One region of the Acidovorax sp. GW823-FHT01C06 genome, then DNA from elsewhere that is predicted to be linked to it. Evidence: predicted binding sites of a transcription regulator. Region 1 holds the regulator's gene; each other region holds the start of a gene.
What was found. The regulator FNR, encoded in region 1, switches genes on or off when oxygen is low (the NO sensors DNR and NnrR bind a similar motif). The targets are predictions, from matches to a motif close to TTGATNNNNATCAA.
Positions count from the first base shown of each region.

Region 1 (7,371 bases):
ATGAAAGGCCACGGCCCGCCGGGCCACGCCACCGCGCGGTGCCCACCGCACCGCCTGCACCTTCGGGGGAGCCCCCTCCGCCGGCGCCCCGCCGCCGGGGGCGGATGCGCAGCCCGCGCTCCCCTGCCCCACCACGGCGCCACAAGGTGCCGAGCACATGGCCAGGCAATGGGACCCGCCAACGAGCCCCATCAACAAGGCAGTCGAGGCAACCGTTGCAAGCATGGGATTCAGATGATGCGTGAAAAACGCGCGCGGTTGCGGTCTGCCTGCAGATATCGGTCGAAAACCATGGCGATGCCGCGCACGAAGAACCAGCCCATGGCCGTGACCTCGACACCGTCGGGCCTCACCTTGACCAGCCCCTGCTCGGCCATGGTGTCGAGTTGCGCCAGTTCGGCGGAGAAATAGTGCCGAAAATCGAGAAGCCAGGCCTGTTCCATGGGCTCGAACAGCAGTTCTCCCTGGCACATCAAGGACATGATGACGGCGCGGCGCACGAGGTCGTCCCGCGTCAGGGCCAAGCCACGCACCACGGGCAGACGCCCCTGGTTCAGCAGGTCGTAGTACTCATCCAGGGTCTTGGCGTTCTGGCTGTAGGTGGCGCCGACCCTGCCAATGGCCGACACGCCCAGGCCGATCAGGTCGCAGTCGGGCTGGGTGCTGTAGCCCTGGAAGTTACGGTGCAGGCGGCCCTGCCGCTTGGCGACGGCCAGCGAGTCCTCCGGCAGCGCGAAGTGGTCCATCCCCACATACACATAGCCGGCGCCCATGAACGCGTCGAGCGAACGGGAGAGCATCGACACCTTGCCGGAGGCTGCGGGCAGTTCGGCGGAGAGGATGCGGCGCTGGGGCTTGAACCGCTCCGGCAGGTGGGCATAGGCATACAGCGCAATGCGATCAGGCCGCAACTGAACCACCTGCGCCAGCGTACGGTCGAACGACTCCGGCGTCTGGCGCGGCAACCCGTAGATCAGGTCCACATTGATCGATTCGAAGCCGAGCGAGCGCGCGGATTCCACCAGCGAAAACACCTGTTCGGCGGGCTGGATGCGGTGCACCGCCTTCTGGACCTCGGGGTCAAAATCCTGCACGCCAAAACTCAGCCGGTTGAATCCAAGCTCCGCGAGCACGGCAAGCCGGTCGGCATTGACGGTACGGGGGTCCACCTCGATCGAGTACTCCCCGCCCGGCGCCAGGGTGAAGCTGCGCTGGAGCATCGCCATGAGTTCCCGCAAGCCATCGTCCGACAGGAAGGTGGGAGTGCCGCCGCCCAGGTGCAGCTGGCTCACCACCTGGCCCGTGCCGCAGTGCGCCGTGTGCAGATCGATCTCGCGGCTGAGATAGCGCAGATAGACTTCAGCCCGGTCGTGGTGCTTGGTGATGATCTTGTTGCAGGCGCAGTAGTAGCACAGCGACTCGCAAAAGGGGATGTGCACATACAGGGACAAGGGCAGCGCCTTGGTCAGGGTGCCCATGCGGCGCTGCTCGAGGGCGAGGGCGTAGTCCTCCTGGCCGAAGGCTTCCACAAACCGGTCGGCCGTCGGATAGGAGGTATAGCGGGGGCCTGGTACGTCAAAACGGCGCAGCAGGTCAGGCGAAACAGCGGTCATGGGGCGAATCCTTGCGTACACCTTGACTGTGCCGTAAGCTGCTCCCCATGTCCTTGACATGAATCAAGTGATGGAGTGGCCGGAACAGCGACAATTTGATGCATGTCAGTCGCCTGCCCGCCCTCCAAGAGACTCCCTCTTCGGCCATCGGGCGGTATGCTCGAAACCTAACTCCGCCCTGTGCCTATGAACCCGCTCACCATCAAAGTCGCCTGTTCCAATTGCAACCTGCGCGAGCTGTGCATGCCGGTGGGCCTGAGCGAAGAGCAACTGCACCGCATCGACGAGGTCGTTGCAGTTCGCCGCAAGGTGAAGCGCGGCGGCACGCTGTTTCGCAATGGTGAGTCGTTCACCTCGCTTTATGCCATCCGCACCGGCTTTTTCAAGACCTGCGTGGCCACCGAGGACGGACGCGACCAAGTCACGGGGTTCCAGATGGCGGGCGAGATCATCGGCCTGGACGGCATCGTGAATGACCACCACACCTGCGATGCGGTGGCCCTGGAAGACGCCGAGGTCTGCGTCATGCCGTTTGACCGCATCGAGGAACTGTCCCGCGAGGTCACCGCGCTGCAGCACCACGTGCACAAGATCATGAGCCGCGAGATCGTGCGCGAACACGGCGTGATGCTGCTGCTGGGCAGCATGCGTGCCGAGGAGCGCCTGGCAGCGTTCCTGCTCAATCTGGTGCAGCGCCTGCACGCCCGCGGATTCTCGCAGTCCGAGCTGGTGCTGCGCATGACGCGCGAGGAGATCGGCAGCTACCTGGGCCTCAAGCTCGAGACCGTGAGCCGCACCTTCTCCAAGTTTGTGGAAGAAGGCATTGTCGAAGTCAAGCAGCGCCATGTCCGCATCCTCGAGACCGACGCGCTCAAGCGCATCGTGAACAACCAGTCCGCCTGCCACTGAGCAAGGCGAGCCAGGTCCGCCCGTCCCGGCAACGCCTTGCCACCGGAGCCCGGCCGGTGCGCTGTTCAAGGGCAGGATGATGTCTTTCGGCAATCATCAGGGCGCTCGCCTTCGGGCACGGGGCAGCGGTTGAGTTCAAAGGGCGACATTGCCAGCAGCGTGGTCAACGCGCTGGAGGCCATGGTGATGGCCCAGAACGCAAAGAACGCGAGCGTGTAGACGCCCTGGCGCGACAGGGCCAGCGGCTGCCCGAACCAATGCAGGTCCTGCGGGTCCACCATCGCAAAAACCAGCATCTCCATCGCGCCCGCCATCAGAAAGGCGGGCCATGCAATCCACATCAGGCGTTGCGTCCACATCGGGGTTGTCTCCTGGTAAGGCCGCGCAGACCCGCTGCTCGGCCAGGGGTTTCAGCGTGGCTGGTCCTGAACCGGTGTCGCCGCGTGGTTGCGGCCCTTCATAGCCGGGGCCAGGCTCTTCTCCGGAGCCTCCAGCGTCTTGTTGATTTCGATGCCCTGGCGGTAGTAGTCCTCGGCGACCACGGGGTCTGGCCGCGAAATCGCCAGCCACAGCGTGACAAAGCCCGCCACGATGACGATGGCAGGGCCGGCGATGATCAGCCAGACGTGGCCGAATTTCCACCAGGGCGCAGCGGTGGCGGGGGCGGAGCCGATGGCTGGATTGGATGGCATGGGTGCTTGCTCCTCAAAAATCTTCTCGGTCATACAACGTCCCCGGGGCCGTGCACCGGGGTGCACGTCGCCTCATCGGGGCACCAGGAATACGGACTTCTCGGTCACATGGGCCGCAGCGCCCACCGCCTGCACATCGAACTGCACGGCATGGGAGCCCGGGGGCGCGGAGCCATACGGTATCTGCAGGCGCACGGCCACCCACCGGGACTCCGCGGGGCCAATGTCCACCTCGGCTTCAGAGGCCACCTCCAGCCCGTCCAGGCCGCGGGCGCCGATGCGGTAGCGCTGGGGGCCTTCGGTGGCGTTCATGATCTGCAGGCGGTAGATATTCTCCAGCTTGCCGCCCGCCACGATGCGCGACAGGGCCGCGCGGTCGCGCACCACATCCACCTTGAGCGGCGTGCGGGTGACCAGGCTGGCCATCATGCCCACGCACAGTGCCACCAGCACGGCGGTGTAGATCAGCACGCGAGGCCGCAGGACGCGCCGCAGGATCTGCGACTGGCTCCAGCGCTGCGCCACGCCGTTCTGCGTGGAAAAGCGGATCAGCCCCCGGGGGTAGTGCATCTTGTCCATCACCGTGTTGCACGCATCCACGCACAGTCCGCAGCCAATGCACTCGTACTGCAGGCCCTTGCGGATATCGATGCCCACGGGACACACCTGCACGCACAGGGTGCAGTCAATGCAGTCACCCAGGCCCTTGGCCTTGTGGTCGATCGTCTTGTTGCGCGGGCCGCGCGGCTCGCCGCGTTCCACGTCATAGCTCACGATCAGGGTGTCCCGGTCGAACATCGCGCTCTGAAAGCGCGCGTAGGGGCACATGTACTTGCACACCTGCTCGCGCATGTAGCCCGCATTGCCATACGTGGCAAAGCCGTAGAACAGCACCCAGAATATCTGCCAGTTGCCCTGCAGCGCCAGCAGTTCCGCGCCGAGCTCACGAATGGGCACGAAATAGCCCACGAACGTGAACCCCGTCCACAGCGCCACGGTGATCCATACCACCTGTTTGAGAAACTTCTTGCGGATCTTCTCGAAGCTCCAGGGCCCGTTGTCCAGCCGCAACCGGGCACTGCGATCGCCTTCGATCTTGTGCTCGATCCACATGAACATTTCGGTGTAGACCGTCTGGGGACAGGCGAAACCGCACCACAGCCGCCCCGCCACGGCCGTGAACAGGAAAAGCGACAGCGCCGAGATGATGAGCAGGCCCGTGAGATAGATGAAGTCCTGCGGATAGAGCACCAGCCCGAAAATATAGAACCGCCGTGCCCCCAGGTCGAACAGCACCATCTGGCGCTGCCCCCACTCGAACCAGGGAAGGCCGTAAAAGACCAGCTGCGTGAGAAACACCATGCCCCAGCGCCAGCGTGCGAACAGGCCACTGATGGAGCGCGGGTAAATCTTCTTCTGCGCTTCGTACAAGGAGACGATCTCGCCCTCGGACGAGGCATCGGATGCAACCGGTGCAATCGGAATGACCTTGCGGGCTGGCCCGCTGGGTGGCTTCATGGTGGTGTCGACCTATTGGCTTGGTGTGTCTTCAGCAATGGGGCAAAAAGCCGGGCGCAGCGCCAGGGGGCGCGCCACCCGGCCCGGATCAGCGCACCGCGGCAGCCTGCTTGCCGTTGGACAGGCCCCATACGTACGCAGACAGCACGCCGATCTGCGCTTCCGTCAACTTGTCGGCCTGGGCCGGCATCTGGTTGACCTTGCCGTTGTTGACCATGGCGGTAATGGCCGCCTCGCCCCAGCCATGCAGCCAGACGTCGTCGGTCAGATTGGGGGCACCCAGCGCCTGGTTGCCCTTGCCGTCCATGCCATGGCAGGCCGCGCATGCCGTGAACTTGGACTTGCCCAGCGAAGCACGCAGCGAATCGTGCGGGCTGCCCGACAGGCTCAGCACATAGTGCGACAGGTTGCGCACGTCTTCGGGCGTGCCCACTGCGGCCGCCATGGGAGGCATGTTGCCCACACGGCCCTTCTCGATCGTTTCACGGATCTTCTCGGGCGCCCCGCCATGGAGCCAGTCACCGTCCGCCAGATTGGGGAAACCCTTGCTGCCGCGCGCGTCGGAACCATGGCACTGAGCGCAGTTGTTCATGAACAGGCGCTCGCCAATGGCCTGGGCCTGCGGGTCCCTGGCCACGTCTTCCGGCTTCATCGAGGCGAAACGGGCATACAGCGGCTCCAGTTCAGCCTTGGCTTTGGCCATCTCGGCTTCGTATTCGCCCTTCTGCGTCCAGTTCAGCTTGCCGGTGAAACTGCCAAGGCCTGGGTAGGCCGCCAGGTAGCCGAAGCCGAAGACGATGGTGATGACGAACAGCCAGACCCACCAGCGCGGCAGGGGGTTGTTCATCTCGACCAGGTCCTCGTCCCAGACGTGGCCCGTGGTGTTGTCGGCCGTGGCCATCACCTTCTTGCGGCCTGCCATCCATAGCAGGATGCCGCAGGCGATGATGCCGACCAGGGTCAGCGTGGTCACAAAGACCGACCAGAAATTGCTGGTGAAGTCACTCATGGGGTGTTCTCGTTCTGGTGGGGGTCAATCTTGTTCAAAGGGCAGCCGAGCGGCCTCGTCAAACCGGGCCTTGTTGCGGCCCCGGTAGGCCCAGACCCAGATGCCGACGAAGCAGGCCATCGAGGCCAGCGTGGCGACGATGCGCATGGTGGTGATGTCCATTGCGAACCTCCTTTACTTGAGCGCACGGCCCATGACTTGCAGGTAGGCGACCAGCGCCTCCATCTCGGTCTTGCCCTTGACGTCGGCCGCGGATGCCGCGATCTGCTCGTCCGTGTAGGGCACGCCGACGGTGCGCAGCGCCTTCATGCGCGGCGCAACGCTCGCGGGGTCCACCGCGCTCTTTTCCAGCCAGGGATAGGCGGGCATGTTCGACTCGGGCACCACGTCGCGCGGGTTGTTCAGGTGGATGCGGTGCCACTCATCGCTGTACTTGCCGCCCACGCGGTGCAGGTCGGGTCCGGTGCGCTTGCTGCCCCACTGGAAGGGATGGTCGTACACGAACTCGCCCGCCACCGAATAGTGGCCGTAGCGCAGCGTCTCGGCGCGGAAGGGGCGGATCATCTGCGAATGGCAGTTGTAGCAGCCCTCGCGGATATAGATGTCGCGGCCCACCAGTTGCATGGCGTTGTAGGGCTCCACACCCTTGACCGCCTCGGTCGTGGACTTCTGGAAGAACAGCGGCACGATCTCCACCAGGCCGCCAATGGCGATCACGAGCAGGATCAGCACGATCATCAGGAAGTTGTTGGTCTCGACTTTCTCGTGGGAGAAGCCGGTCGAAGAAGATGGATTGTTGTTGGACATGGGTTATCTCCTTCGGCTCAGGCGTGCGCCGCATTCACGGCGGGAATGGCAACCTTGACCGAACGGCCCGAGATCGCTGTCACCCACACGTTCCAGGCCATGACCACCATGCCCCCCAGATACAGCAGGCCGCCAGCCACACGGATCACATAGAAGGGGTACGTGGCCTTCACGCTCTCGACGAAGGTGTAGGTGAGCGTGCCATCGGGATTGATGGCGCGCCACATCAGGCCCTGCATCACGCCGGCGATCCACATGGCGGCGATGTACAGGACGATGCCGATGGTGGCCATCCAGAAGTGCAGCTCGATCGCCTTGATGGAGTGCATCTTCTCGCGGCCGAACAGGCGGGGAACCAGGTAGTACAGCGACCCCATCGAGATCAGACCCACCCAGCCCAGGGCGCCGGAGTGCACGTGGCCCACGGTCCAGTCGGTGTAGTGGCTCAGGGCATTGACGGTCTTGATGGACATCATCGGGCCCTCGAACGTGGACATGCCGTAGAACGACAGCGACACGATCAGGAAACGCAGGATCGGGTCGTCGCGCAGCTTGTGCCAGGCGCCGGACAGCGTCATCACGCCGTTGATCATCCCGCCCCAGCTGGGGGCCAGCAGGATCAGCGAGAACACCATGCCCACCGATTGCGTCCAGTCGGGCAGCGCGGTGTAGTGCAGGTGGTGGGGACCGGCCCACATGTAGGTGAAGATCAGCGCCCAGAAGTGGACGATGGACAGGCGGTAGCTGTACACCGGACGGCCTGCCTGCTTGGGGATGAAGTAGTACATCATCCCGAGGAAGCCCGCCGTGAGGAAGAAGCCCA
Region 1 covers NZ_JBXAKN010000013.1:55,965-63,335, forward strand. Annotated here, with positions in the region: gene AC1RCS_RS22155 (sulfite exporter TauE/SafE family protein) at 1-225, opposite strand, end outside; gene hemN (oxygen-independent coproporphyrinogen III oxidase) at 231-1,613, opposite strand; gene fnr (fumarate/nitrate reduction transcriptional regulator Fnr) at 1,800-2,522, shown strand; gene AC1RCS_RS22170 (hypothetical protein) at 2,588-2,881, opposite strand; gene AC1RCS_RS22175 (FixH family protein) at 2,933-3,214, opposite strand; gene ccoG (cytochrome c oxidase accessory protein CcoG) at 3,287-4,732, opposite strand; gene ccoP (cytochrome-c oxidase, cbb3-type subunit III) at 4,821-5,741, opposite strand; gene AC1RCS_RS22190 (cbb3-type cytochrome oxidase subunit 3) at 5,766-5,903, opposite strand; gene ccoO (cytochrome-c oxidase, cbb3-type subunit II) at 5,916-6,548, opposite strand; gene ccoN (cytochrome-c oxidase, cbb3-type subunit I) at 6,566-7,371, opposite strand, start outside.

Region 2 (7,371 bases), on a different contig from region 1:
CTGCGGCACCTGCCCGGCGTGCGAGTTGCGCAAGGCGGGCCATGCGCGGTGGCAGGCCGGCCAGACAGGCCAGCCCAGCACCTGAAGGGCGGGACAGAGCGGGACTGGGCGGATTGTGATGCATAACCTCATGCATCTTTTGCATGGTTTTAGCCCCAGTCTGACAGACAAGCGGTCGGCAGATTCATAAAATTGACACCCCAGCCGACCCGCGGAATCCGTGGAAATAGCCTCCACCCCGTGGGGCTGATCCACGCTCCCGCCCGCCGACTGAGCACGAAAGCCGTTTTTTCAAAGGCAGCGCTCAGCATCGCAACTGCGCCAGGCCTTGCCGCGATCCACCGGGTCCGCTTCCTTTGAAAAAACTGTTTTTCAACTTAGGAAGCTCCCGATGAACGCACCCACCATGCAGGGCCTGAATCTCAACGCCCCCGCTTACGTCAAGAACGCCCGGCTGCTCGCCTGGGTGGCCGACATGGCCGCCCTGTGCAAGCCCGACACCATCTACTGGTGCGACGGCAGCAAGGAAGAGTACGACCGCCTGTGCCAGCAGCTGGTCGACGCCGGCACCTTCAAGAAGCTCAACCCCGCCAAGCGCCCCGGCAGCTTCCTGGCCTGGTCCGACCCGTCGGACGTGGCCCGCGTGGAAGACCGCACCTACATCTGCTCGGCCGCCAAGGAAGACGCAGGCCCCACCAACAACTGGATGGCCCCCGCTGAAATGCGGGCCACGCTGCAGCCCCTGTTCGACGGCTGCATGAAGGGCCGCACCATGTACGTGGTGCCCTTCAGCATGGGCCCCCTGGGCAGCCACATCGCCCACATCGGCGTGGAGCTGACCGACAGCGCCTACGTGGCCGTGAACCAGCGCCTCATGACCCGCATGGGCAAGGCCGTGTACGACGTGCTGGGCGTGGAAGGCGAGTTCGTGCCCTGCATGCACACCGTGGGCGCCCCCCTGGCCGAAGGTGAAAAGGACACGACCAGCTGGCCCTGCAATCCCAAGGTCAAGTACATCGTGCACTACCCCGAAACGCGCGAGATCTGGTCGTACGGCTCGGGCTACGGCGGCAACGCGCTGCTGGGCAAGAAGTGCCTGGCCCTGCGCATCGCGTCGACCATGGGCCGCGACCAGGGCTGGCTGGCCGAGCACATGCTCATCCTGGGCGTGACCAACCCCGCCGGCAAGAAGTACCACGTGGCCGCCGCCTTCCCCAGCGCCTGCGGCAAGACCAACTTCTCGATGCTGGTGCCGCCCGAAGCAGGCTTTGCCGGCTGGAAGGTCACCACCATCGGTGACGACATCGCCTGGATCAAGCCCCATGCCGACGGCAAGATGTATGCCATCAACCCTGAAGCCGGCTACTTTGGCGTGGCCCCCGGCACGAACATGCACACCAACCCCAACTGCATGAAGAGCCTGGACAAGGACGTGATCTTCACCAACGTGGCCCTGACCGACGACGGCGACGTGTGGTGGGAAGGCATGGAAAAGGACACCGGCAAGCTCCCGGACCACCTGATCGACTGGCAAGGCAAGGACTGGACGCCCCAGACCGCCAAGGAAACCGGCGCCAAGGCGGCCCACCCCAACTCGCGCTTCACGGTGGCCGCCACCAACAACCCGGCGCTCGATGCGCAGTGGGACGACGCCAACGGCGTGGCGATCGACGCCTTCATCTTCGGCGGCCGCCGCTCCACCACCGTGCCGCTGGTGACGGAAGCCCGCACCTGGACGGAGGGCGTGTACATGGCCGCCACCATGGGCTCCGAGACCACCGCCGCCGCCTTCGGGGCCCAGGGCGTGGTGCGCCGCGACCCCTTCGCCATGCTGCCGTTCTGCGGCTACAACATGAGCGACTACTTCCAGCACTGGCTGAACATGGAAGGCAAGATCGCCGCCACCGGCAAGGCCGTGCCCAAGGTCTTCTGCGTGAACTGGTTCCGCAAGGACGAGGCCGGCAAGTTCGTCTGGCCCGGCTACGGCGACAACATGCGCGTGCTCAAGTGGATGATCGACCGCATCGAAGGCCAGGCCCAAGGCCAGGAAACCATGTTCGGCGTGGCGCCCCAGTACGCCGAGATCAACTGGACGGGTCTGGATTTCAGCGCCCAGAAGTTCGACGCCGTGACCAGCATCGACAAGGCGGCCTGGGCCGATGAGTTCAAGCTGCACGATGCCCACTTCGAGCAACTGGCCTACCACCTGCCCACGGCCCTGCTGGATACCAAGGCCCTGCTGGAAAAACGCCTGGCTGCATAAAACCCTGTTCTTCCCAGTCCGAGAAACCGCCCCTTCTGCCGAACGGGCGGTTTTTTCATGGGCCGGCGCCAGGGGGGGAAACAGGCCAGGCGCAGGACAGCCGGACCATGAAAAAAGCCGTGGCGAGCGTTCGCCACGGCTTCAAGGGGATCGGGACTGCCGCGCCGGCCGCGCAGCGCGGTCTCAGTAGTACGTGCGGATATCGTTCACCGTGGGGATGCCCATTGCGTGGTTCAGTTCAGCCATGATGCGGGGATCCTTCATGGCGACTTGCCAGGTGCGCTCGTCGTCCGCGGCGCGGCGGCGGTTTTCCGCCCAGGCGCGCCCTGCCACGCGCAGAGCGGCGCCAGCACGGCGTGCCGGGGCGGTCAGCAGGGCCAGGGCGGCGAACGCCACCAGCCACAGCACCATCCACGCGGCCAGCAGGTGGCCTTCGCTCCAGGTGTCGATCACCTGGTTGGCCACGACCAGCAGTGCCGACACGACGGCCGCGAGCAGCAGGGTGGCGGCGCCACGGGCGCCGTCAAAGTTGGCGGCCACGCTCTTCAGAGCGGCGGCGGCGTTTTCGGCGCGGACCACGCCGGGGTGTTCAGTGGGGTAGTCAACGTGTGCAAAGCTGGTCATTTCGGTTTCCCTTTTCTAACGCTTGTGGCGAGATTGCCGGGCGATGGGGTGATATTAGGGTTTACCCTTTGCATGTTCAAGTTTATATTTTGAATCATTGATATTCATAATGGTGATGAATTGCCATGACACCCTTGAACTTCCGCTCGCTGGACCTGAATCTGTTGCGCGTCTTCGACGAGGTGATGGCCGAGCGCAGCCTCACGCGCGCGGCGCACAAGCTGTCCATCACCCAGCCCGCCGTGAGCAATGCCATGCGCCGGCTGCGCGACGTGCTGGGGGATGAACTGGTGGTGCGCAGCGGCCAGGGGGTCGAGCCCACGCCCCGCGCCTTGGCGCTGTGGCCCCCCGTGCGCGAGGCCCTGGCCCATCTGCAGGACTCCCTGGCGCCGGGGCGCTTCGAGCCCGCCACGGCCGAGTCCACCTTTGTGCTGGCCATGGCCGATGCCACGGCGGCCACGCTGGTTCCCGCCCTCGTGGAGATCATCGAGCGCGAGGCCCCCGGCATTTCGATCCGGGTGCTGCCCCTGACCACCCGCGACCCCCGGCGCCTGCTCGACGAGGAAGCCGCCGACATGGCGGTGGGCTACTTTCCGGCCGTGCTGGCGGACCTCACGGCACGCGCGCAGTCGGGCGGGGCGGTCGCGTTCGAGAGCCGCCGCCTCTACGACGGGGAATACGTGTGCGTGATGCGCCAGGGCCACCCGCTGGCGGACGCGCCGCTCACCCTGGACGCCTATTGCGCTGCCCGGCACATGCTGGTGAGCTTTTCCGGCCGCCCTTTCGGTTTCATCGACGAGGCGCTGGCCTCACTAGGCCGCGAGCGCAAGGTGGTGATCACGGTCAACCAGTTCTTCACCGCCGGGCGCGTGGTGTCGGGTTCGGACCTGCTGACGGTGCTGCCGCGCCACTTCGTGCCCGTCACGGGCATCTCCGACGCGCTGGTGCAACGGGCCCTGCCGCTGGACGTCCCGCCCGTGCACGTCGATGCCCTGTGGCGCCGCCGCGGCCCGCAGCAGGCGGCGATGACCTGGCTGCTGCACGCCCTGGCGCGCTCGGCGCGCCGTACCTTTCCCGAACCGTGAGGCCCGGGCGCGGGCATCCCCCCACCCACCCCAGCGCGGCCTGCCGCGGCAGTGCCTTGCGGCGGGATCTGGCGCATTTCGGGGTGCCGCCACGGCATTCGATTCGCCCCGTCCCACCCCTAGCCCGTAGACTGCGCGCTCCATGAACATCCAGCTGCTGTCCGATCTGCACCTTGAGGCGCACCCCCATTTCATCCCCGAACCGGCCCCCGGCGCCGATGTGCTGGTGCTTGCGGGGGACGTGGGCTCCTACCAGCAGGGCTCGCTGCTGCAGGACGATGACTTCGGCCTCGCCCGGTTCTCGCCCCTGGCCCCGTACGCGGGCTGGCCCACGCCGGTGCTCTTCGTGCCCGGCAACCACGAATACGACGCGCAGGATTTCGATGCGGCCCACCAGCGGCTGCGCAGGACCTGCGAACGGCTGGGGATCACCTGGCTGGAGCGGGAGGTGGCCACTCTTCAAGGTGTCCGCTTCGTGGGCACCACGCTCTGGAGCGATTTCGACGCATTGGCGGACCATGAAGGCACCACCGACCTGGCCAGGCGCCTGAAGCTGCGCGACAAGGCTTTCCGGGCGGCGAATTTCTATCTGCGCAAGACGGGCGGCACCCGCCATGCGCAGCCGTTCCTCGCCGAGGCCGTGCGCGACCAGGCCCTGGTCTGCCAGCAGTGGCTGGGCGACGCGCTCGCGGTCCCGTTCGACGGGCCCACGGTCGTGGCCACGCACTTCGCGCCCAGCCTGCGCAGTGCCGACCCGCGCTACGGCATGGTGCCGGGCACGGCGGGCTTCTGCAACGCGCTGGACGCCCTGCTGCCCCGCGCGCAGCTGTGGCTGCACGGGCACCTGCATGCCCCGAGCGACTACACGGCACGGGGCCTGCGCGAGGACGGCACGCCGTGGCAGTGCCGTGTCGTGGCCAATCCGCTGGGTTATGCGCGCAAGGGCGAGCAGGCGGCGTTCCAGGCGCAGTGCTGCATCACCTTATGATCGGCGCACGGGGCCCTGCCGCCCCGCAGTGCAGAGGAAAAAACATGACCCAGGTCAAGACAACAGAAGTCCGCGCACGTTAGTCTGACCCATTCCTTTTCGGAGAACACCATGAACATCCTGCTTGCTGTCGACGGCAGCGCCTACACCAAGAAAATGCTGGCTTACCTGGCCACCCACGAAGAACTGCTGGGGGGCAACCACCAGTACACGGTGCTCACCGTGCAGGCCCCGCTGCCCGCGCGTGCCCGCGCGGCCCTGGGCAAGGAAGTCGTGGAGAACTACCACGCCGAAGAAGCCGAGAAAATCCTGGCGCCCGTGTGCAAGTTTCTCGCGCGCCACGGTGTGGAGGCCAAGCGCAGCGTCAAGGTCGGCACGGTGGGCGAGAACATCGCCAAGGTGGCCGACAGCGGCAAGTTCGACCTGCTGGTGATGGGCTCCCACGGCCACGGAGCCCTGGCCACCCTGGTCATGGGTTCGGTCACCACGCAGGTGCTCGCCCACAGCAAGGTGCCCGTGCTGCTCGTGCGCTGAGCCCCGCCGCCCGGCGCAGGCCGCGCCCTGCCTCGGCAGGGTTTTTCGCCCACAAGACAAGAAAGCCCGGCATGCCGGGCTTTCTTGCGAGGTGCGAAACGCCGGAACGGGCTGCCGCTACCGCGCAGCCAGCCCGTCGAAACAGGTGCGCACCACCAGATCCACGATCTGCGCATCCGAATACTGGCCGCCTTCCTTGAGGAAGCTCACCACCGGGTCACAGGCCCGCGCATACAAGGTGTACAGCACCACCAGCGGTGGCAGCGTGGGGTTGATCACGCCCTCGGCCTGGGCCTGGGTGATCCATTCGCCGATCTGGTCGCTCACCGCCACCAGGCCGTTGAGATAGTCCTTGTTGGCCATGAGCACCGCGCGCAGCGTGGAGTTGCGGCTGGGCAACAGCGGCATTTCATTGCTCAGCAGGCGCTCCAGCGACCAGCGCACCAGCGCATGGAGCTTTTCGAGGGGTGGCGTTTCGGCGGGCAGGTCCGCCAGATAGGCCCGCACCCGCGCCAGGATCTGCACCATGGCGGCGCTGCACAGCTCTTCCTTGCTGCAAAAGTGCTTGTACAGGCTGGCCTTGGCAATGCCCACGGCGTTGGCCACATCGTCCATGGTCATGGCGTCGAAGGCCTTTTCGCCCAGGAGCTGGCAGGTGGACTGGAGGATGGCATCCTCGCGCGCCTGGTGCATCTGCTCCTTGAACGAGGCTTTGGGGGGCTGCGTTTGCATGGCGTCCATTTTATACATCACAGTAAAAAAATAAATGACCAAGTTGCAATGCAACTACGTCGTTCACGTTTTCTCCAGCAGGAATCGTGCCGCAGGCCTGGGCGCGAGGGCGGGCAATCTGCGCTGGTGCACTGCAGCACCCGCCCCCATAATCGCGCCGCCATGTCCACGCCGCACGCCCTGCCATCGACAGTTTTCACCACCGACCAGGGTTCCGGCGAAGAGCGCTTCGAGGCCTGGCGCAGCAGCATTTCGGTGGTCTTCGATGTCGCGCCGCTGGACCGCGATCCGCTGGAGAGCTTCAGTGCATCGGTCACCGCCAGCCACCTGGGCGCCCTGCTGGTGGGCGACCTGCGCTTTGGCCGGCAGCAGTTCTCGCGCGGTACGCCGCGCGTGGCGCGCGACGGGGTCAACCACTACCTGGTGCAGTGGTACCGCAGCGGCGGTTTCGTGGGCCAGCACGACGACGGCGTGGACATGCAGGTGCGCGCGGGCGACATCACCGTGTTCGACCTCGGCCGCACGCAGCGCACCTACGCCAGCCCCTCGCACGTCCTGTCCATCGTCGTGCCCCGCGAGATCGCCGACGAGGCCTTTTGCAGCCCCTCGGCCGACCTGCACGGCACGGTGCTGCGCGGCCACACGGCGCTGGGCGGGCTGCTCAGCGACTACCTGCAGTCGCTGCATCGGCGGCTGCCCACCGTCACCCTCCCCGAGGCGCCCGCCGTGGTGCAGGCCACCACGCAGATGCTGGCGGCCTGCCTGCGCCCGGGCCGCGACACCCTCGCCCAGGCGGAGCCACAGATCCAGGGTGTCACCCTCGAACGCATCCAGCAATACATCGCGCAGCACCTGGGGGCCCCGCTCAGCCCCGAGCTGCTGAGCCGCACGTTCGGCGTCTCGCGCAGCATGCTGTACCGGCTGTTCGAGCCGCTGGGCGGCGTGGCGCACTACGTGCAGCAGCAGCGCCTGGCCCGGGCGTTCCACGCGCTGGCCAACCCGGCCAACCGCCGGCTGCGGGTGGGCGAGATCGCCACGCGCGCCGGGTTCACCAGCGAGGCGCATTTCAGCCGCGCCTTTCGCACGACCTTTGGCCTCACGCCCAGCGACGTGCGTGCCATGGGGCGCGGCTGGCAAGCGCCCCG
Region 2 covers NZ_JBXAKN010000001.1:45,571-52,941, reverse strand. Annotated here, with positions in the region: gene queC (7-cyano-7-deazaguanine synthase QueC) at 1-85, shown strand, start outside; gene AC1RCS_RS00265 (phosphoenolpyruvate carboxykinase (GTP)) at 392-2,263, shown strand; gene AC1RCS_RS00260 (hypothetical protein) at 2,447-2,887, opposite strand; gene AC1RCS_RS00255 (LysR family transcriptional regulator) at 3,013-3,972, shown strand; gene AC1RCS_RS00250 (metallophosphoesterase) at 4,115-4,960, shown strand; gene AC1RCS_RS00245 (universal stress protein) at 5,072-5,494, shown strand; gene AC1RCS_RS00240 (TetR/AcrR family transcriptional regulator) at 5,612-6,235, opposite strand; gene AC1RCS_RS00235 (helix-turn-helix domain-containing protein) at 6,389-7,371, shown strand, end outside.
Region 2: a site for FNR is predicted at 5,005-5,018, ahead of AC1RCS_RS00245 (universal stress protein). Genes of this name have one in related genera too.

Region 3 (7,371 bases), on a different contig from region 1:
GCCGGCCAGCATGTCCACCGTGGTGATCTACGCCGACCGCGCGCAGACCTTCTGGCAGCATGCCGCCCTGGTGGGCTACGGCGTGGTGATCGCCCTGGCCACGGCCGTGTGCTTCGCGCTGGCCGACCCGATCGCGCGCGTGCTGGGCAAGACCGGCATCAACGTGATGACCCGGCTGATGGGCCTGATCCTGGCCGCGCTGGCCGTGGAAGTGATGGCCGACGGGCTGGGCAAGCTCTTTCCCATCCTCATCTCCCGCTGAGATGGAGCACCCCCTGAATCGCCTTCGGCGGCCTTCCCGGCCGCGACCGTGCCAGTTTCGTATGCCGCGGGTGTCTCGCAGCACGAGGGGCGACTAGGCATGTCTGCAAGGCTTCTGCTGCTGGAGGACGACCCCGCCATCGCCCGCACCGTGGCGTACGCGCTGGAACGCGACGGGCTGTCCGTGACGCACAGCCTGCTGGTGCACGACGCGCGCCAGCAGATGCTCTCGCACCGCTTTGACCTCCTGGTGCTGGACGTGGGCCTGCCCGACGGCAGCGGGCTCGACCTGCTGCGCGATGTGCGCGGCGCCCCGCAGACCGCGGCCGTTCCCGTGCTCATGCTCAGCGCCCATGGCGAGGAGATCGACCGCGTGCTGGGCCTGGAGCTGGGCGCCGACGACTACCTGGCCAAGCCCTTCAGCCCGCGCGAGCTGGCGGCCCGCGTGAAGGCCCTGCTGCGGCGCGCGGGCACCCGCCTCGCCGCGGCGCCCACCGCCACGGCCAGCCTGTTCCATGACGACGAGGCCGGGCAGCGCATCAGCCTGCACGGCCAGCCCCTGCCGCTGACGCGGCGCGAATACCGCCTCCTGTCGTGCCTGCTGCGCGGCGCGGGCCGCATCCACTCGCGCGACGCGCTGCTGGCCGCCGCCTGGGGCGACGACAGCGACAGCACCGACCGCACGGTGGACACGCACATCAAGACCCTGCGCGCCAAGCTGCGCGAAGTGGACCCGGCGCGCGAGTACATCAGCACGCACCGCGGCATGGGCTACTGCCTTGACGTCTGAAACCAAATGGGCCACTGGCGCTTGCCCATCAAGCGCTGACAGATATTGTTCTTGAAGCAGACCCCACAGATCCATGCGCCTCGGCATCCGCCTGCTCTTTGCGTTTTTCCTCATCAACGGCATCGCCGCGTTCTTCGTGCTGCGCGTGTTCATGGCCGAGATCAAGCCCAGCGTGCGCGAGGTGATGGAGGACATGATGGTGGACACGGCCAACATCCTGGCCGAGCTGGCCAGCGAGGACCTGGCGGCCGGCCGGCTGTCCGACGGCACGGGCCAGCACAGCCCGTTCGCGCAGCACGTGCGCCGCTATGCGAGCCGGCCCATCGACGCCGCGATCTGGGGTTTCTCCAAGCAGTCGCTGGACTACCGCATCTACGTGACCGACACCACGGGGCGCGTGCTGTTCGACTCCGAAAACCGCGCCATTGGCGCTGACTATTCGCGGTGGCGCGACGTGGCCCGCACGCTGCGCGGCGAGTACGGCGCGCGCTCCACGCGCGACGTGGAGGGCGACGACACCAGCGGCGTGATGCACGTGGCGGCCCCCATCTACGTGAACAATGAGATCGCCGGCGTGCTGACCGTGGCCAAGCCCACGCGCACCGTGCAGCGCTTCATCGACCGCGCCGAGCGCAAGGTGTTCATGGGCGGGCTGCTGCTGCTGGCGCTCTCGGCCGCCGTGGGCGTGGCCGTGACGCTGTGGATGGTGTGGAACGTGCGCCGCCTGCGCGACTACGCCCTGAGCGTGCAGGGGCCGGCCGACGGCGAACACCGCGACCCCGACACCCCGCCCATGGCGGCCCTGGCCGTGCCCCAGGTGCCCGGCGAGCTGGGCGACCTGGCCCGCGCCATGGACCGCATGCGCGCCCGGCTGGAAGGGCGCGACTACATCGAGGGCTACGTGCGCGCCCTCACGCACGAGCTCAAGAGCCCCGTGGCCGCCATCCGGGGCGCGGGCGAACTCCTGCAGGACGACCTGCCCGCCGCGGACCGCGCCGAATTCGCCACCCAGGTGGTGCAGCAAAGCGAGCGCCTGCAGCGCATCATCGACCGGCTGCTGGAACTGTCCAAGCTGGAGCAACGCCAGCACGCCGAAGGCCGCGCGCCCGTGGCGCTGCACGACTGCGCCGAGGCCGCCATCGCCCAGACCCGCGCCCGCGCGGGGCAGCGCGGCATCACGCTGGCGCTGCAAGGGCACGGCACCAGCGGCCCGTGGGAGGCCGAACTGGTGACGCTGGCGCTCACCAACCTGCTGGACAACGCCATCGACTTTGCCCCGCAGGGCAGCACCGTGCAGGTGGAGCTGGAAGGCAGCTGCGTGGCCGTGCAGGACAGCGGCCCGGGCGTGCCCGACTACGCGCTGCCGCGCCTGGGCGAGCGCTTCTTCACCACGGCGCGCCCGGGGGGCGAGCGCAGCGGCTCGGGCCTGGGCCTGGCCATCGTGCGGCGCGTCATGGCGCTGCACGGGGGGCAGCTGGTGGTGCGCAACACCGCACCGGGGCTGCGCGCCACGCTGGACTTTGCCGCGGCCTAGCTCCGCTGGCGCAGGTGCACGGCCACCCCCGCCACCAGCAGGGCCAGCGCCACCGCATCCACCCGCACGACCACGGCCAGCGGGGCGCCCAGGCCGCTGCCCCGCTGCAGCCACGCCAGGAGCAGAAAGGACACCACGCTCACCAGCCCCGCCACCAGGGCCAGCCGATGGAGTCCGGGGCGCATGGCGGCATACCCCATGAAGGCGGCCAGCAGCCCGAACAGGACGGCCCGGTGCCGCAGCAGCAGCTCCAGCCCCGCATCCGGCACCGGGGTGCCGTACAGCTGCGCCAGCCTGCCCGCCCCCAGCACCCCCACCACGGGCAGGGCGTGGACCACCGCCACCACCCCCAGAATCACCGCGACCACATGGCGCATGCCAGCCCCTTTGTTGTGAAGCGGTGGTTGTAGGCGCAAGGGGCGCGGCCGTCGATGACCTGGCAGGTCATGGCGGCGCGGCACCAGACTTCACACTGGCCTCACAAACTTCATAGCGCCCTCACACCGGCCCACAACACTGCCTCCACAACATTCACTTGTGGAGGACCTCTTGTTCAAGCACCCCCTGTTCACCAAACTGGCCGCGCTCGCGGCCGTCACCCTGCTGCTGCTCCTTGGCCTGGGCATGATCGACAACGTGGTGCGCGACCGCCAGCGCTACCGCAGCCTCACCGCGCAGAGCGTGGCCGACAGCCTGGCCGGGCCGCAGACGCTGATGGGCCCCATGATCCACAGCGCCTGCGTGGAGACCTGGGACGTGGAAACCGGCAAGGGCGACGAGCGCCGCATGGTGGAGCAGCGCCGCGAGTTCCTGCTCACGGCCATGCCCGAGCAGCTCAAGCTGAGCACGGGCGCGGCGATGGAGGAGCGCGCGCGCGGCCTGCACAAGGTGAACACCTACAACCTCAAGGCCCACGTCACGGCGCAGTGGGGGTCGCTGGCCAGCCTCGAGCCGCAAAGCACCATGAAGAACTCGCGCATGCACTGCGGCGCGCCCATCGCGATGATGGCCGTGGGCGACGCGCGCGGCATCCGCACGGCGCAGCTCACGCTGGCGGACCAGGCCCTGGCCCTCAAGCCCGGCACCTTCCACCCCACCTACAGCCGGGGCCTGCACGCCGTGCTGCCCGAATCGGTGCGCGGCAAGGCCGATGGCCTGACCGCCACGCTGGACCTGGAACTGGTGGGCACCGAGCGCCTGGCCATCGTGCCCCTGGGGGGCAGCACCGAGGTGGTGATGACCAGCAGCTGGCCGCACCCCTCGTTCGCGGGGCGCTTCCTGCCGTCGGAGCGGGAGGTCAAGAAGACCGGCTTCTCGGCGCAATGGCGGCTGTCGTCGCTGGCCACCACGGCGCAGGCCGATGTCGCCCACGGCAAGCGCATCTGCCTGGGGGGCGCGGACGACGGTGCCCGCGGCGACGACGCGCCCTCCGGCGCCACGCCGGGCGACTGCGCGGACAGCTTCAGCGTGGCCTTCGTCGACCCGGTGAACCCCTACTCCCTCTCCGACCGCGCCACCAAGTACGGCGTGCTGTTCATCGCACTCACCTTCGTGGCCGTGGGCCTGTTCGAGCTGATGAAAAAGCTGCGCGTGCACCCCGTGCAGTACCTGCTGGTGGGCAGCGCGCTGTGCAGCTTCTTCCTGCTGCTCGTGAGCCTGTCGGAGCACCTGCCGTTCGGCGCCTCCTACGCCGTGGCGGCGACCGCCTGCGTGCTGCTGCTGGCCTACTACGCCAGCCACATGCTGGGCAGCCTGGCGCGCGGCATTCCCCTGGGGGCCGGCATCGCGCTGCTGTATGGCCTGCTGTACCTGCTGCTGCAGCTGGAGCAGACGGCGCTGGTCGTCGGTGCCATCGCGCTCTTCCTGGTGCTGGCGGCCGTGATGGTGCTCACGCGCAAGGTGAACTGGTACGGGCTGTCGCAAGGCGGCGCGCCAAGCCGCCCCACCCCGCCCGCCGCCCGCCCCACCGCCCCCCGCGCGGAGGCCGCATGAGAACGCACACCGCGCCGACAGCCTGGGCGCAGCACTTGGCAGACCCGGCGGCATGCACCGGCGCACCCGTGCCCACGCTGACCCCGGCGGAAGCCGAGCGCGTGCAGCGCCACCGCGACCAGCTGACGGCGGCCCTGCGGGCGCAGGACCGGGCGGCGCTGCTCAGCGCCAAGCAGCACGTGCTGGAAGCGGCCTACCACCCGTGCGGCGCCCCCGATGCGGCCTGCGACCCCACCGACTCCCCCGCCTTGCGCAGGGCGCTGCGCGACCTGTCATGGCGCATGGCGGGCCTGCTGCTGCCGCGCAGCCCGCGGCACTGAGTGCCCGGCGCCGGGTTCTTGATGAAAATAGCCGCCAACGCTTGATTGGCAAGCGCTGGCAGCTATCAAAACAAAAGCGCATTACCCATCCCGGCCATTGCGGCTGGCCGGGCCTGGCGCACCGGCAGGCGGGAGAAAGGTCAGGCCACCGCTTCCCGCGGTGCGCAGGCGGCGGCGGGCGATGGAGCCCCGGCATCCTCCGAGCAGGTCGCACCGCCGCATCCGTGGATCAGCTCGCCCGGCAGCGCCCCGGGGGCGTGCACCACGCCCGAGACGGGGTCGAATCCCACGCGGCGCAAGTGCAGGGCCAGCGCGGCATCCATGCTCTGCGCATGCTGCGGAAACCACAGGGCCAGTTCGCTGGCCATCACGCGCAGCACCGCGAGGTCGCCCTGCTGCGCACGCGCGGTGCCTTCACGCATCACCTGCAGCACCACCCGGTGCTGCATGCTGTGGCAGTTGCCCGATGCGAAGCGCGTGGAGGCCATCCAGGCGTCCTCCTGCGCGAAATGGTGGTCGGTGTGCTCCACCAGCGCCTGCCAGGCAGCCAGCAGGCGCGCGTCGTCCGCGCCATCGACGGCGGCCAGCAGGTCGACGAACTCACGGTGGGTGTCGTCCATCAGGGCCAGGTCCAGGGCCAGGGCGTCGGACCATTCGAGTTGAGCCATGCAAATCCCCTTGTGCACCAGGTCAAAGACAGGGGAGCGAGGTTAGTTTTTCGCGGCGGCCCGCATATTGATGCAGGTCAGGGTTCCGCCCCAGGGCCGCGGCCATCCCCATGAAAAAAGCCCCGCACGGGGCGGGGCTCCTGGGTGGGCGCGGGCCGGGGCCCTGCGCGCTCAGCTCTTGCCGTACATGCGCTTCATGTCATCCACGCACTTGGACTTCAGGTCGCCGGACATCGCGTCGCAGCGCTCCTTGGCGGCCTTGTAGGCGGCATCGTTCTTTTCGGCGTTGGCATCCTTGCGGGCCTCGGCCACCGCCGCGTTCTTCTCGGCGGCGTTGTCCGCGGGCTTGGCCTGGGTCTCGGCCACCTTGGCATCTTCCTTGGCCTTCACGCGGGCTGCCTTCGCATCCTTCTCGCACACGTCCTTGTCATTGCCCTTGAGGTCGTCGCACTTTTCCTTGGCGACGCCGTAGGCCGCATCCGCCCGCGCGTCGGCGACCTTGCGGGTGGCCTTGGGGCTGGGCTTGTGCTGCGCGTCGAGCTCGGCCTTGGCCACGTCCTCGGCGCCCTTGGCCTCCTTCACACAGATGTCCTTGGCGTTGCCTTGCAGGCCATCGCACTTTTGCTTGCTGGCCTTGTAGTCGGCGGAAATGCGTTCCTTGCCAGCCTTGTATTCGGCGTCCGTCAGCGCGAAGGCGGAAGTGGCCAGCAGGCCGGCTGCGACAGAAGCCATCAGGGTGCGGGTGAATTTCATGGGTTTCTCCTCGATCGGTAATGGATAGAAATAGGAAGGGAGGGGCCGGGAAACGAAGGGGCCGTGGCCTCAGTCGTTGAAGCGGAAATCGGGGTGGCGGGCCTGCCAGTCGCTGAGCTGCTTCTCGGCCACGTCGCGGGCGATGCCCTGGCGTTCCTGCAGCTTGCCCAGGAACTGTTCGCGCTTGCCGTCGATGACGTCGAAATCGTCATTCGTGAGCTTGCCCCACTGCTCGATCATTTTTCCCTTGAACTGCTTCCAGTTGCCCTTGACGGTGTCTTCATTCATGGCGTGCATCCTCGAAAAGATTTCGCGTCAGCCATCCACCCGGAATGCGTGGAACAGGTGCGTGATGCGATGGGATTGACTCTAGAAATGATTCGCGGCGGGGACCGTAGGCCATGCCACGCAGCACGCGTCAGCACAGGACTACGGCGGCTGAAGGACAGGGCGCGGCGGCGAGGGCGGCTCCCCTCGCCAGCGGCCAACAAAGTGTTGCAATTTGCCATCACTGCTCCACTGTTACGCGCGGCCCCTTCCCAGCAAGCTGTTTCGTTTGGTAACGCTTGTGTTTCCACGCCGCAACGGCATGTGGTGAAGTCCTGAAATGCGCTGGTTTTGAACGCGCACCTTCACCCCCCACGATCCATGCACACCACCTCCGAGGCGCCTCCCGCAACGCAGACTGCGGGCGAGGCACAAGACAGCCCGCGCCACCCCGCGCCGGCCGCCGTTTCTTCCCAAGACACGAAGAACCCCCTTCCCCTGCTGGCCGGGCTGGCCGCATCCGCGGCGCTGGCGGCCTGCGGCGGTGGCGGAGGTGGCGGGGAAGAGGGCACGACAGCCAGCCCGGGCGCCGGTTCCGCGCTGCCCGGCGCAACCCACACGGCGCCGCTGACGGACGCGGAGGCCGCGCGCTTCCTGCTGCAGGCCCAGTTCTCCGCCTCCACCGCGGACATCGCCGCCCTGCGCTCCACCACCTACGCCAGCTGGCTGGAGAGCCAGTTCGGCGCCCCCCCGTCGCTGAGCGGCTGGGACTGGCTGAACCAGCGC
Region 3 covers NZ_JBXAKN010000001.1:260,494-267,864, reverse strand. Annotated here, with positions in the region: gene AC1RCS_RS01225 (MarC family protein) at 1-262, shown strand, start outside; gene creB (two-component system response regulator CreB) at 362-1,051, shown strand; gene creC (two-component system sensor histidine kinase CreC) at 1,125-2,585, shown strand; gene AC1RCS_RS01210 (phosphopantetheine adenylyltransferase) at 2,582-2,962, opposite strand; gene creD (cell envelope integrity protein CreD) at 3,135-4,577, shown strand; gene AC1RCS_RS01200 (hypothetical protein) at 4,574-4,897, shown strand; gene AC1RCS_RS01195 (hemerythrin domain-containing protein) at 5,038-5,565, opposite strand; gene AC1RCS_RS01190 (hypothetical protein) at 5,737-6,318, opposite strand; gene AC1RCS_RS01185 (CsbD family protein) at 6,388-6,606, opposite strand; gene AC1RCS_RS01180 (DUF1800 domain-containing protein) at 6,967-7,371, shown strand, end outside.
Region 3: a site for FNR is predicted at 5,633-5,646, ahead of AC1RCS_RS01195 (hemerythrin domain-containing protein). Genes of this name have one in related genera too.